2 regions of the Sporosarcina sp. FSL K6-5500 genome follow, and region 1 is predicted to be linked to the other one. Evidence: predicted binding sites of a transcription regulator. Region 1 holds the regulator's gene; the other holds the start of a gene.
What was found. The regulator LexA, encoded in region 1, represses DNA repair genes until DNA is damaged. The targets are predictions, from matches to a motif close to CGAACATATGTTCG.
Positions count from the first base shown of each region.

Region 2: uvrB (excinuclease ABC subunit UvrB) is a predicted target of LexA. The motif match lies at 6,215-6,228, and genes of this name have one in related genera.

Region 1 covers NZ_JBBOTP010000001.1:7,115-14,609, forward strand. Annotated here, with positions in the region: gene tkt (transketolase) at 1-344, opposite strand, end outside; gene MKX62_RS00040 (DUF896 domain-containing protein) at 419-652, opposite strand; gene MKX62_RS00045 (YneB family resolvase-like protein) at 717-1,379, opposite strand; gene yneA (cell division suppressor protein YneA) at 1,376-1,684, opposite strand; gene lexA (transcriptional repressor LexA) at 1,889-2,509, shown strand; gene MKX62_RS00060 (methionine gamma-lyase family protein) at 2,658-3,920, opposite strand; gene MKX62_RS00065 (trimeric intracellular cation channel family protein) at 4,066-4,665, shown strand; gene hfq (RNA chaperone Hfq) at 4,832-5,059, opposite strand; gene miaA (tRNA (adenosine(37)-N6)-dimethylallyltransferase MiaA) at 5,105-6,052, opposite strand; gene MKX62_RS00080 (alpha/beta fold hydrolase) at 6,036-6,962, opposite strand; gene mutL (DNA mismatch repair endonuclease MutL) at 7,198-7,495, opposite strand, start outside.
Region 2 covers NZ_JBBOTP010000001.1:2,493,791-2,501,285, forward strand. Annotated here, with positions in the region: gene MKX62_RS11940 (peptidylprolyl isomerase) at 1-112, opposite strand, end outside; gene MKX62_RS11945 (YjcZ family sporulation protein) at 257-358, shown strand; gene MKX62_RS11950 (hypothetical protein) at 443-628, opposite strand; gene MKX62_RS11955 (HTH-type transcriptional regulator Hpr) at 689-1,297, opposite strand; gene MKX62_RS11960 (YtxH domain-containing protein) at 1,645-2,007, opposite strand; gene MKX62_RS11965 (tryptophan transporter) at 2,357-2,881, opposite strand; gene MKX62_RS11970 (HIT family protein) at 2,995-3,420, opposite strand; gene MKX62_RS11975 (ABC transporter ATP-binding protein) at 3,726-4,475, shown strand; gene MKX62_RS11980 (ABC transporter permease) at 4,459-5,670, shown strand; gene MKX62_RS11985 (IDEAL domain-containing protein) at 5,901-6,137, shown strand; gene uvrB (excinuclease ABC subunit UvrB) at 6,295-7,495, shown strand, end outside.

The sequences.
Region 1 (7,495 bases):
GTTGTTGCTTCGACACCGACTGTATGACCGTATTCGGGATGTCCCGGTGTTTTAGAGTTCCATTGTCTGAAGTTCTTGATTTCATCCATCGGAAGTCCATAACCACCAAGATGAAGAAGACTGTATAAAAGCATTGAGCCGTGTCCTGCCGAGAGAACGAAACGGTCACGGTTAAACCACTGTGGATTTGAAGGGTTGTGATGCATATGCTTCGTCCAAAGCGTATAGGCCATTGGAGCAGCCCCCATTGGTAAACCTGGGTGTCCAGAATTCGCTTTTTCGATTGCGTCAATAGAGAGCGTACGGATTGTGTTAATGGCTAGCTGATCAATTTGTTTAGTCATTGTGTACATCCTTCCCGTCATATGTAATTATCTACATATCTTAGTTTAGACAATTCGTGCAGTTAATGCAAAGCTCAGTTTAGATATTTTCCGCCACGGGCGTCTTTCACCTTATCAGGTGTCACATCATTGCCTTCAGTATCAAGAACTTTGACATTCTCAATTGTATTGCGCATTGATGAACGAAATGTCTCTAGATATTCTTTTCGCAGTTGTGTCTGTTCTTTGGCTTCTTCGACCGACAGACCTGCCGTCTTCGATTTTTTTGATAGTTCATTAATTCGTTTCATTTTATCAGCTGATAGCATATTATTTCCTCCATTATAGTTTATGACTACAAACGTATACAAAAAGAGCAGAAAGTGCAATAAATCAGCCTTCCTGCTCCACCTCATATTCTTTATACCTGCGATGCACGGTCGCTTTACTAATATCATGCCCGAGTCCTTTCAAGACACCAGTAATTTCTTCATAGGTTAGTCCTTTGTCCCTCAATGAAACGATTTCAGCTATCGGCACTTCAATCCGTTCACGACCGTCCACGTTACCCCTATTTTTCAAGTTACGCTCGGGTCGATAGCCCTCCCTTACTGCGCGTTTCATGCCCCTTTTGATTTTGGCGTTATGTAGTTTGCGCTGGTACTCTTCGACGATAGCTAAAATCTCAAGTAACATTGTATCCATTTCATTGAGTGCTATAGGTCCGCTATCATTATGTGAATAAATCGCCGTGTCCGTTTTTGCCAATAGATGTAAAACTGCCATCCTTGCATTTCCACGTCCAAGTCTTGTTTCGTCTTGGATTAGGATTGCATCGACTTCCTCGTCACGGATGTAATCCAGCAGACTTAGAAGCCCCTCACGGTCAATGTCAAAACCGCTATGCTTATCCATAAATGTCGCGACATGTTCGAGACCGAGTTCAGTTGCCAAGTCCACAAGCTCCTCTTCTTGCCTCACCAGTGACATTTCCTGCGTTTCTTTCTCAGTGCTCACCCGGCAATAGATGACACATCTTTTATAGTGCCCTGTCATCGATTAACACCCGCCAGTTGTGTATTGTTTTCCCCCACAGTCCGTACAGCAGGCAAAAGTAGATCCTCGCCTCTTTTTATTGTAGCAGATGATAGGTCATTCAATTTTATCACTTCTTTGATCCATTTATCTGTAGACATATTATCCGAGTGAAGATAAGCGAGACCCCAAAGCGTATCCCCTTCAGTAATTGTTATTTTCGTGACCATTTGTTCCTTCTCGTATTTACTTACACCTATAATTGCAAAAACCATACATAAAACGATAATAAGTACAACATAGCTATTTCTTTTAATAAAAGTCATCATTACTCCCCTTTACGAATACTTGTTCGGAATGCTTGTTCTCATTATAGAAAAGGAAAATGAGTTTGTCAACACTTATTCGAACCTGTGTTTGCCATTTATACAAGAGACTGATATAATGAATCTATCGAAAAGACTAGATTGTCGGGAATTTATTTTACGACTTTCGGAAATTAGCAGAATATAAGGTGAGAGGTGAATAGGATGCAAAAAATTTCAAAAAGACAGGAAGATATTTTATCTTTCATTAAATCTGAAGTGAAGAAAAAAGGTTATCCACCATCCGTGAGAGAAATTGGCGAGGCTGTCGGTTTGGCATCAAGTTCGACTGTTCACGGGCATTTAGCGCGATTGGAAAGCAAAGGTTTCATTAGAAGAGACCCGACAAAACCGAGAGCAATTGAAGTACTCGATCCAGAAGGCTTAGAAACGTTGAAACCCGGCGTTCTTCACGTACCTCTTGTCGGTAAAGTTACGGCTGGTCTTCCAATTACAGCTATTGAAAATATCGAAGAGTACTTCCCACTACCTGAATCTTTTGGTACATCGGAAGACAATCTGTTCATGCTTGAAATAGTTGGTAACAGTATGATTGAGGCCGGAATTTTGAATGGCGACTATGTTGTCGTTAAACAACAACAGACAGCAAATAACGGCGAGATTGTCGTGGCAATGACCGAATACGATGAAGCTACAGTGAAACGTTTCTTTAAAGAAAAAGATTATTTCCGTCTGCAACCTGAGAATGCTTCAATGGATCCAATCATCCTTGATAACGTATCAATTTTAGGTAAGGTAGTTGGCGTTTATCGTATGATTCATTAATTCTAAGTATGCAAAAGGGCTGTTTCCTTCGATTGAAGGAAACAGCCCTTTTTATTTGTAGCGTTGACGTGACAGTTTTCGGCTTTGCCGTGACAGTTCACCGTCTTGCCCTCACAGTTTCACTGATTGCCGTGACAGTTCGTTACATTTAATTCCCGATTAAGTTTTCCTTAACTAGTTTACCGATTGAGGACAACACAGCTACTTTTACATGCTCGTACGTCAAGCCACCTTGGACATACGCCGTATAGGGCGGTCTGATGGGGCCGTCTGCCGTCAGTTCGATGCTGGAGCCTTGGATGAATGTCCCTGCCGCCATGATGACATCGTCGGTGTAGCCGGGCATATACGACGGCTCAGGGGCGTAGTGCGCATTGATAGGCGAGTTTTCTTGAATTGACCGACAGAACGCAATCATTTGATCGGCATTTTCAAAGGATACCGACTGAATTAGATCGGTTCTTTTTTCTGTGTAATGCGGCGATGTGTTGAGTCCGAAACTTTCTAGAAGTGCTGCGGTGAAAAGCGCTCCTTTTACGGCTTGACTGACAACATGTGGCGCTAGGAAAAATCCTTGGTACATTTCCCGCAGCGTATCCAGCGATGCCCCGGCTTCTGCCCCTAGACCTGGTGAAGTCATCCGGTATGCACACTTTTCAACGAGGTCTGCACGCCCAGCGATATAACCACCCGTTCTTGCGAGACCTCCACCTGGATTTTTGATCAGTGAACCTGCCATTAAGTCAACACCGACTTGAATCGGCTCTTGTTCCTCGACAAATTCGCCATAACAGTTGTCGACAAACACAACGAGGTCAGGATTGATGGCCTTCACTTTACGAACCATTTCACCAATTTCATCCACCATGAAAGATGGACGGTCTGAATAGCCTTTTGACCGCTGGATACCAATCATTTTCGTCTTACTGTGAATGTTTTTAGCGACTTCTTCAAAATCGACTGTACCATCTTCATTCAAATCGATATGTTTATAGGTGATGCCATAATCATGCAGTGAACCCGTGTCTTTCCCTTTTCCAGAAACAATGGAGTCCAATGTATCATAAGGTTTCCCTGTAATATAAAGGAGCTCATCACCTGGTCGCAGGATTCCGAAAAGACTGATTGAAATAGCATGTGTTCCAGATATAATTTGATTGCGTACTAGGCAATCTTCTGCTCCAAAAACGTCAGCGTATACTTGTTCCAATACATCTCGGCCCGCGTCATCATAGCCGTAACCTGTTGAACCAGTCAGGTGAAAATCGCTCACCGTATTTTTACGGAACGCAGCGAGTACTTTCCGTTGATTGTAAAAGGCAGTTTTTTCGATACCTTTGAAAAATGGTGCAAGTTTCTCTTCGATCGCTTCCGCATTCTCAAATAAAAGGTCGTCTTGTTCTGTAAACATAATTGGTATTCCTCATTTCATTAAATAGTCACTTCATTATCTTATCAGTCTGTCCGTAGAGGTCAACGTTTACAAGGTTTTCGTCATTGATTATTAATTGTTATCTGTTAGAATTCTTAAGGGTATATTGAATGGAGGAAATGAAGTGGCTTGGGATGTTTTTAGTTTTATCGGTACGGCAGCATTCGCTATCTCGGGCGCAATTGTTGCGATGGAAGAGGAATATGATATTTTTGGCGTTTATATATTGGGTATGGTCACTGCTTTTGGCGGTGGTGCAGTTCGTAATGTTTTAATAGGTGTGCCTGTCTCTGTATTATGGGATCAGCAATTCTTATTTTTTGTAGCAAGTATTTTGATAACCATTATTTTCTTTTTTTCTAGGTATCTTCTTTCACATTGGAATAGATGGGGAAATTACTTTGATGCAATCGGATTGGCTGCATTCGCCATTCAAGGCGCCATGCTTGCCATATCACTGAACATGTCAATTTATGCAGTTATGGTTGCAGCAGTTCTAACGGGAGCAGGTGGTGGTGTCATCCGTGACTTGCTCGCAGGAAGGAAGCCACTCGTCTTCAAACGGGACATCTACGCAGTGTGGGCAGCACTTGCCGGCCTTATAGTCGGCCTCGGGCTATTCAAGAGTGATTTGGCACTTTATGCGTTACTTGTGATGACAGCCGGTCTACGTATTTTCTCGCTTGTTTTCCAATGGAAATTGCCAAATGGAAAAATTCATTAAAACCAAAAGCGGAACGGGGATTTTACTCCCTGTTCCGCTTTTGGTTACGTCTAGACTTCAGCGCCTAGAGGCTCGGTCATAAGTCGGTCCAACTATGCGGCAAAGAACGCCGCTTCGTCGGCACGTCTTATGTCTGCCGCCTCTGACCAGGCGCTTTCGCTTTTGGTTATTCCGTTTCGTCTTTTAAAATTACCGGTTTCGTTGGGACATATGTGGAGATCGCATGTTTATAAATTAGTTGTTGCTTGCCGTCCGACTCAAGCAAGACGGTATAATTGTCATACGATTTAATAAGTCCTTTCAATTGAAATCCATTCAGTAAGAATACTGTTACAAATGTATTATTCTTTCGTAACGAGTTTAAAAACGTTTCTTGCATGTTAACCTGTTTCATACGCCGAATCCTCCAGTTGTCATAGCTATATTTCTAGTGCTCCACTTACTTTATTCGACCCAGATTATCGAAACCCTTCAAGATTGCCAAAATTCTATTTATAATTTCAGTAGTTCCCAATTCTGCATCGAACCAGCTGATGTCCAGTTTGTTGCGGAAATAGGTCATTTGCCGTTTTGCGTAGTTACGCGTATTTTTTTTAATTAATTCAACAGCGCCGTCTAGTAACAACTTCTCTTCAATATATTGATGAAGTTCTTTATAGCCAATCGCTTGTACAGATTGTACGCCACGAATTTCTTCATCCCATAATCGTTTCGCTTCCTCTAGAAGACCTTTCTCCATCATTATGTCGACACGGAGACCAATCCGTTCATAGAGCACATCCCGGTCCATTTCAAGACCAACAATGAGATGGTCATAAAGAGATGCGTGTCCTGCGTCGTCTTCATGATCTTCCTTTGTTTTACCTGTCACTTCAATGATTTCAAGCGCTCGAACAAGCCGGCGATGATTATTCGGGTGAATTTTTTCAGCACTCACCGGGTCAAGCTCAACCAGTTTTTCATACAGATATGCGGCCCCTTTTTCAGCAAGTTCCTGCTCCAAGCGTTTCCTTACTTCTAGATCCGCCGCTTCTTCTGTAAAACGGAAATCGAACAGTACGGATTGAATGTATAATCCGGTACCACCTACGATGATTGGAGTTTTTCCACGGCCCTGTATATCTTTTATCCACTTTCGTACATCCGTTTGGTACTCTGCAACAGAAAAAGGTTCATTCGGTTCTTTTACATCGAATAAATGATGCGGGATGCCATTCATCTCTTCTTCTGTGATTTTGGCTGTCCCGATATCAAGCCCTTTGTATACTTGCATCGCATCACCATTAATGACTTCCCCGCCAATTTTTTTGGCAAGTTCAACACTTAACGACGTCTTTCCAGATGCTGTTGGTCCGACGATTGCGATTACTTCAGGATATTTGCTCATTTTTTTCAATCCAGTCATAAACGGTTTTGAATACGTGTTGACGGTTCTTTTCATGGAGCATTTCATGCCTGCCACCTTCGAACAAAAGTACCGTAACATCTTCTAGGCCCGCCTTATTGTATTGCTTTGCTACACTCCAAACCCCTTTTCCACTGTCACCTACCGGATCTTCACTCCCTGAAAAAAGGATAATAGGAAGTTTTTTAGGGATTTTATTTATTTCATCTATGTCATGGATTTCTCCAAGTCCTTTGAATAAATCCGCAAAAAAACGTGTGGTTGGGACTACTCCACAAGCGGGGTCAATCAAATATTTCTCAACAGCTTCAGTATCGGTAGAAAGCCAGTCAAATGGCGTTTTCGGTTGATGAACCGACTTATTGAAACCACCAAAAACGAGTTTGTTTAGGAAATTATCTGGCTGATCAAAACCGTTTTTCTTGCCGTGCAGATAAGCAACTGCCTGCCCTGCGAAGCGGCTTGCACCAGGGTCTCCGCCTGTCCCTGAAAATATTGCCAGATCAACTTCACTGCCATGGAGTTGGACATATCTCCGCGCGACGAACGATCCCATACTATGACCGAACAGAACGAAACGCGGGGATGGATACTGCTCCCGAAGTTTCGAAATGACTTCGAAAGCATCCTGAACAACGTGGTCAAATCCGTCCTCATCGGCAAAATGCCCTTTTATTCCGTTCATTTTAGCCGTCTTGCCATGTCCCCGGTGGTCGTGACCAGATACGATATATCCTTTCTCCACGAGATAGTATGCAAATTCTACATATCTGCCAATATGTTCGGACATGCCGTGAAGAAGATGGATATGTCCAATCGGATTACCTTCTGGTTTCATCACGATGGCATGAATTAAAAAACCATCTGACATTTCAAGTGTCGCTTCTCTCATTGGAATGCACCGTCCTTCGCTTTTGTCTCAATAAATATGAACATTTTGATAGGGAATATCAAGTACCAGTCACGTTTCCACAACATTTAGTAATGCAAATTACCTCTGTAGACCGGTTAGAGGTCTCTGACGCTAAGTTTCGAATCCTTGGGCTAGCGACTCAAACAATCCACGTGTACATGCATTCAGCACGATTACACAGGTAGTACGAATATATACTTCCTCAATCTGCTTACTACATCACTCGTTTGAACATTTTTTCCAGTTCATACGTCGTGAAATGGATAAGCACTGGCCTGCCATGTGGACAAGTAAATGGATTGTCGACTGCAGATAGATCATTCAACAGCCTTTCCATATCTGCTAGTGTCAAATGGTGATTTGCTTTGATGGAGCGTTTACAACTCATCATAATGGCTGCTTCTTCACGCAATTTACCGATATCAATTTTTCGTGTAGTCAACACTTGCTCAATAATATCTTCGATGATAACCGTCTCTTCTCCTGTTGGAAACCAAGATGGATATTCTTTT
Region 2 (7,495 bases), 2.5 Mb from region 1:
CATTTCCGGCTTTTGATTTGACAAGAACTTCATCACCGGCATTCTTGTCGCTGCACGCTGAAAGTGCAAGTACAGATGCGGCCATTGTAAGTGCTAAAATAGTTTTTTTCATTTTGAAATCTCCCCTAACTTTTATGTGCAACAGTAGACACTATACCATAAAAACGTATCTAAAACAAAAAGGTTCCCCTAGAATATACTGCCTACAACGAGCCAATTGTTTTGCATAGGATACATAGAGAGAGGGGGTGCTCCTATGAGCGGATATGACCAAGGTTCCCATGGTACTTCGGGATTTGCGTTGATTGTTGTTTTGTTCATTTTATTAATCATTGTCGGTGCAGCCTTCCTGAATTAATTCCAGAAAAGCTCAAGGCGTTAGGCGCTGAGGGTATCGATAATGGAAAAAGTCCATTTCCCGTAAAAAAGGGAATGGACTTTTTTATACTTGTAACAGAATCTCGACGTAAAATGACACGATTAAAATGGTTACAAGAACGTTAACGGTTGTGTATATTTTCTGTTGCTTCTCTTCAGGGATTTCCTTAGATTCGCATAGTGCATACGTCATTTTATTGATTTGAAACAGATATAATAACGAGAACAGAATTGTAATAATAAGGATCAAATCTATTCCTCCTCTTTAACTTCCCAAGGCAATCATAGCAGAAGTCCTTCTAAAATGAAATTAATTTTCCTCTGCGCTAAATACTGGGTTTTTAAGTTCTTCGTTATTTTTCGTATGATTAATAGCCATCATTTCACCGGTGGAGTCATCATATGATTCTTTGATTTTCTCAAAGCCGCGCTCAAATATTTCCATAAAATCTTCCCCATAAATATTTCGGACAACGGACATTACTTCGAGAAATTCTGGGAACTTTCCGTAAAGGTCTTTAATAGGGAGTGATCCCTCTAAAATATCATGTTTAGAATCATAGTAGTTCATGTTCATCTCGAGTATCAGTTTTTCCCCTTCTTCTGTAACTTCAACATATGTATTTCTTCTGTCATCATCTTTTTTATAAAATCGTAAATAATTACGTTCTTCTAGCTTCTTCGAAAAGTTGAAAGCTGTCGAAACATGCATGACTCCAAATTTAGCGATGTCAGAAATGGTTGCGCCTTGAAGATGGTAAGAAATCCATAAAATATGATGCTCATTAATATTCAAGTCATAAGGTTTTATCCACTGCTGCCAATCTTTTTCTACTGCTTTCCAAAGAGCTTTAGACATCTGTGCAACCCTTTGACTGAAAATCATTGCTTCTTTCGGAGAGTACTTTTGCTCTGACATTGGAAACACCTTCTTTCTATATTTTCCCGCTTCTTTTATTATAGCAGGAAAGCAAAGAAGAGAAAAGTAAAAATTGTGAAAAAGCTTTCGATTCAATAATAATATTTGGGGAAATGGGTATGAAAATAAGGAATGCGGCCGTATCCACTAGTTAAAACCTATATAATGTAGGTCTCTCGTGGAGGGTTGACTGCATTCCTTACTGGTGGATAGTATTTACTTTTAACTTTTTACTTGAATTAGCATTCAACCCCAGCTTTTATAAGTGGGAACAAATTCCCTGCTGGTCCAAGCCTCCGAGGGATATTACAAATTTTGGACGCAATTACGCCTAGGCATAATTGACATTACTTTTGCTGTTTTGCGAAGTTCTGCTCAAGCTCTTCAATAGCGGTTTGGATTGCTGCAATTTCTTTTTCCATGCGTTCCCGATTAGATTCCGTTGATTGTTGCCACTGATCTACTGAACCTTTAATTCCATCAATTGCTGTTGGAACTGTTTCTTTTGCTTCTTTCGTAAGGTGGGAAATGGACTCTTTTAAATCATCGACTTTTACTTTTACATCTTTGAACAAAAATTTCATGTCGCTTGAAGCATCCCTGACGGATGTCCGAAGTTGACTTCCCGATTGGGGAGTCGAATACAATACCGTAACAGCAGCTGCAACTGAACCTGCTGCGAGTCCGATGAAAAATGTAGATGCTTTCATTGTATAATACACTCCTTCCTGTTATGAATAGTATTCCTTACTCTAGTTTTATTAAAACATTTAAAAAGTGCCTGAGCAATAAAAACAAGCGCAAGTGACCTGTTTAGACGCTACTTTATATTTTAAACTACATGTGTTGAGTAACCAGTAAATGACTGCTTACTCCTTTTCTATAGCATTTCCTTTTCGAATTAGGGGCAGTGTCACTTTCAATATAGCGTAGCACTGTTACTTGTATGATCTTTTCTTTAGTAAAAGCGGAGGGGTGCCCGAAATTTCATCTTCGGGTATATTATACAGGCGACAAAAAAAGCTCTCCTCGTGGAGACGGAAAGCTTTCGCTAAAATTTCAATTGGAAAATGCAGTTTTAAACGAGGAGCGTTTGACCAAGCCCTTAACAATCGGGTATATCAAGAAAAATGCAATTCCGTTCATCGCAACAGCTGGAAGTACAACCCCCAAGAACAAACCACCGAACGGTAAATCTACTCCAAGAATGAAAATGGCGATTGAAAGGAAGATGCTTCCTGACAATACAGTTCCAATACCTGCGACAACAGTGGAAGCAATCAAGTTACCTGTAACTTTTTTTAGTGAGATAATAATAGCGTAGATTACGAATGCGGTAATGAACTTATCAATTACATTGGGGATGAATCCGCCAGGGAAATTTGAAAAAATACCTGATATAATACCTGTTGTTCCAGCAAGTAACAAAACATTGCGTACTTCAGGGAACAGGAATATGCTGATAAACATCATTGTCAGCATGAAATCCGGTTTCATTCCTCCAGCAATCGGGGGAATAATCAGGTAAAGTGCAGCACCTACAGCAGTCAATAAAGACATTAACACAAGACTTTTCGTTTTCATTTCTAATCTCTCCTCGGCTCATCTAGTATTTTGTGTTTTTCCTGTCGTATCCTCATGATCGACAGCGAAAAACTTATTATGAATCATACACGGTATTCAGATAATTCACAAGCTTATTTTTGTAATTTCATTCGAATTCCAGCTGCAACTTCCTGAATTCGTTCCATACTTGTTTCAGATTCCTTCGTTTCAAACGTAAGTTGGAAGCCGTCAGTTTCATCATAGCGAGGGATGAGGTGTAGGTGTGAATGAAAAACGGCTTGTCCCGCATATGCGCCATTGTTTTGTAGTAAATTCATTCCAGCTGGTTTGAATTCATCTTTTATGGCATTGGCGATTTTGGGTACGACGGAAAATAGTTGTGCCGCTTCTTCAGCAGTTAAATCATAGATATTTTCACGATGTGTTTTCGGGATGAGAAGGACATGCCCTTTCGTTACAGGTACAATATCCATGAAGGCAAGAACGTGCTCATCTTCATAAACTTTAACGCTAGGGATCGTACCTTCAATGATTTTACAAAAAATACATTCAGTCATTTTCAACACTCCTGTTCATATTTTCATGAATGGGACAAGTGTAGCATAATTTTAGATATAGGTTGAAATATTGAATACGGTAAACTAGCGTAGGAGCCTTACAGGGGGAGACGAAGGCAGTCTAAGTTCGCGACGTCGTGTCGCAACAAGGAGGGATGTAGGTCAATCCCTCCCCACTGCATGACCTGCATCCTACAGGTCCAAGCTTTATTCGATGCAATCATTCAATCTATATCGGTTGTTATGAAGGAAAAAGCTTTTTGTAGCGTTTTTTGCTAAAATGAATGAAAGAATGGAGGATGGATATGGAAATTCTTGAATTACAAGACGTAACAGGCGGTTATACACGTAAACCTGTTCTGTATGATTTGTCATTTAACATCGGACAAGGTGAATTAGTAGGTTTGATTGGACTAAATGGGGCGGGAAAAAGTACAACCATTAAACATATCATTGGATTAATGAATCCTCATAAAGGTGAAATTCGTGTCAACGGGGTGACATTCAGTGAGGATCCCGAAAAGTATAGAAAAGCGTTCACTTATATACCGGAAACGCCGATACTCTACGAAGAATTGACGCTTAGGGAACATCTTGAACTAACAGCAATGGCATACGACCTTGATAAAGAAGTGTTTGAAGCACGGTCTGATGAGTTACTCCGGGAATTCCGGATGGAGAAACGTCTAAACTGGTTCCCAGCGCATTTTTCAAAAGGGATGCGTCAAAAAGTAATGATCATGTGTGCTTTCCTCGTTAATCCATCTTTATATATTATTGATGAACCATTTGTGGGTCTCGATCCAATCGGCATCAAATCACTTTTAGAGCAGATGACGCAGAGAACAGAAAATGGGGCTTCCATTCTCATGTCAACGCATGTATTGGCAACTGCGGAAAAATATTGCGACAGGATCATCTTGCTGCACGAAGGACGGGTGCGAGCAGAAGGAACGATGGATGACTTGAGAAATGCATTCGGACGTCCTGGCGCGTCACTGGACGACTTGTATATCGCGATGACAGAGGAAACCGACAATGAACAATTTGCGTGAAATATGGGGATCTCGGTTCGTCCATTATATAACCGAGCTCCAAAAGTATTTGAAGTATGTATTTACAGGCCATTTGGCAATTGTCCTTGTCTTCACAATTGGGGCGGGGGGCTTTACGTATAGCGAATGGTTGAAGGAAGTGCCAGCGGAATTCCCTGCAGCGTTGCTTACGGCTCTCATCCTTGGATTAGCGCTCACCTTTTCGCCGCCAGTGACGCTATTGAAACCTGCTGACACGGTTTATTTCCTACCACTGGAACAAAAGCTTATTACGTATATGAAACGGGCTTTGAGTTGGAGCTTCTATTCCCAATTGCCATTACCATTTATTTTATATATTGTGGCGTTGCCGTTACTTTCAGCTACAGGGACCGGTTCAAAGATGGAATACATCGTTATCGCAGTTTTGATACTAGTTATTAAGCGAGTATTCATTGAGTCGGAATATAATTTCAGACATGTTTTGGATGGAAAAGGGATCTGGCTAGATAGGGCCGTCCGGTTTTTATTGGCGGGAACCATAATTTATGCAGGTCTTGAAGGAAGTCTAATTATACTTCTGATTATTGGTGTACTCATTGTACTGTACAACTTCTATTGGCGAAAAAAGAGAATGCTAAAACCATTCCCTTACGATCATTTCATATCACTCGAACAGAATCGGATGATGCGTTTTTACCGTTTTGCCAATTACTTCACAGACGTCCCGCATTTGAAAGGATCCATTAGTAGAAGAGCATGGCTCGGTTTTGCGATGGGATCCCCGAATTTCGGTAAGCCTGTAGCACAACCGTATTTAATCAGACGTACATTTATACGCACGGATGATATTTTTTGGCTCTGGGTAAGGCTCACTGCTTTATCGGCGCTTGGAGCGATTTTCATCCCGTTTCCGATTGTTGTATTTATTTTCGCAGGAGCGCTTGCATTTGCCTCTGCCGTACAACTTATCCACGCATTGCGGGCAGGGGACGATTTTCGGATGGATATGCTATTTCCTGAAAAGGAAGACACCCGTCCAGATGCAATTAAAAGAATCGTTCGTACAGTCCAATGGATTCAGGCGGCAGTAGTCACATGCGCTGCACTGTATCTCTATGGGGTTTCTGTAACACCTCTTCTTGTCGGGGCTGTCATTCTCATCATCTCTGAGGCTACTATCAGATTGACTGTAGAGAAAAAAGAATATGACTAAGAAAAGTCGCCCCGTTTGCAATCATTTGCAGACGGGGCGTTTGTTTGTAGAAAAGGAAGTATGAATTTCTCGTCATGGAACAGTGTCTAGACTCGGGGGGGGGCTTAACGGCGCCTTACGCTTTTCTTTGATAAATTATGACTAAATATAAAAATAGAATATTCCAATAAACCTTGCAACTTATCTCTGAAATTAGATATACTAAATAAAAGGCATCAGGGGTGATAGGGATGGAGAACAATTATTCATATGCCGAGTTTTTAAAAGCTGTAGGGAAAAACAGTACTTCGCTCCAAGCGGAAAAACTGCTGAATGAAATTTATTTAGATCTTTTTTTGAAACATATACACAGAGAGCAGACAAAGAGTAGGTTCATGGGATTGATTGACCTTGCGCTTGACAGTAGGGATGAAAGCGCATTCCTACTGTATTCCAAAAGACTGGGCAAACTTGAAGAGAATGATTGAAAAATGCAAGGACGCTACATGTTGAGTAGACATGCAGCGTTTTTTTTTGTGTGTTTATAAAAGTGAAAATTAGTGAAAAAACGTACGTTCGCTTTTTGCTCGTCAAAAGATGGGTAAAGTGATAAGATAGATGTAACTGATAGAGGAGGTTTTTCCGATGGTCGGAAAATTCAATTTGCAAGCCCCTTATACACCACAAGGCGATCAGCCGTCTGCAATCGCACAACTATTAGAAGGACATAACCGAGGTGAGAAGCACCAAACTTTGCTCGGTGCAACCGGGACTGGAAAAACATTTACCGTGTCGAATGTCTTGACGGAGATTAACAAACCGACTCTCGTTATCGCTCACAACAAAACGTTAGCGGGTCAATTATATAGTGAATTTAAAGAGTTTTTTCCTGACAATGCAGTCGAATACTTTGTCAGTTTCTATGATTATTATCAGCCAGAAGCGTATATCGCGCATACTGACACCTTCATTGAAAAAGACTCAAGCATCAATGATGAAATTGATAAATTACGTCACTCTGCAACATCTTCCTTATTTGAAAGGAATGACGTACTCATTGTTGCATCTGTCTCTTGCATTTATGGTCTAGGTTCCCCAGAAGAATACAGCGCACATGTTGTTTCTCTTCGTCCAGGTATGGAAATCGGACGCAATGAACTGCTTCGCAGATTTGTAGATATTCAATACGAACGCAATGACGTAAGTTTCACTCGAGGTACGTTCCGGGTACGCGGCGATGTTGTTGAACTTTTGCCAGCATCCCAGGATGAACATTGCTTACGTATCGAGTTTTTCGGTGATGAAATCGAACGAATTCGCGAAGTGGATTCACTGACAGGCGAAATCCTCGGTGAACGTGAACACGTTGCCATATTCCCCGCATCTCACTTTGTTACTGGTGAAGAAAAAATGGTGAAAGCAATTGAAAACATTGAAATTGAACTGGAAGAACGTTTGAAAGAGTTTCGTGCCCAGGACAAATTATTGGAAGCGCAACGTCTTGAACAACGGACACGCTATGATCTTGAAATGATGCGAGAAATGGGCTTCTGTTCGGGTATTGAAAACTATTCCCGTCATTTAACACTCCGTCCTGCAGGAGCGATACCGTATACATTGCTTGACTATTTCCCAGATGATTTCCTCATTATTGTAGATGAAAGTCATGTCTCATTGCCACAAATCCGTGGTATGTATAACGGTGACCAGGCACGGAAAAATGTCCTTGTTGACCATGGTTTCCGTTTGCCTTCAGCACTCGACAACAGACCGCTTACATTCCAAGAATTCGAAAACCATGTCCACGAGGCGATTTATGTTTCTGCGACACCAGGCCCTTACGAAA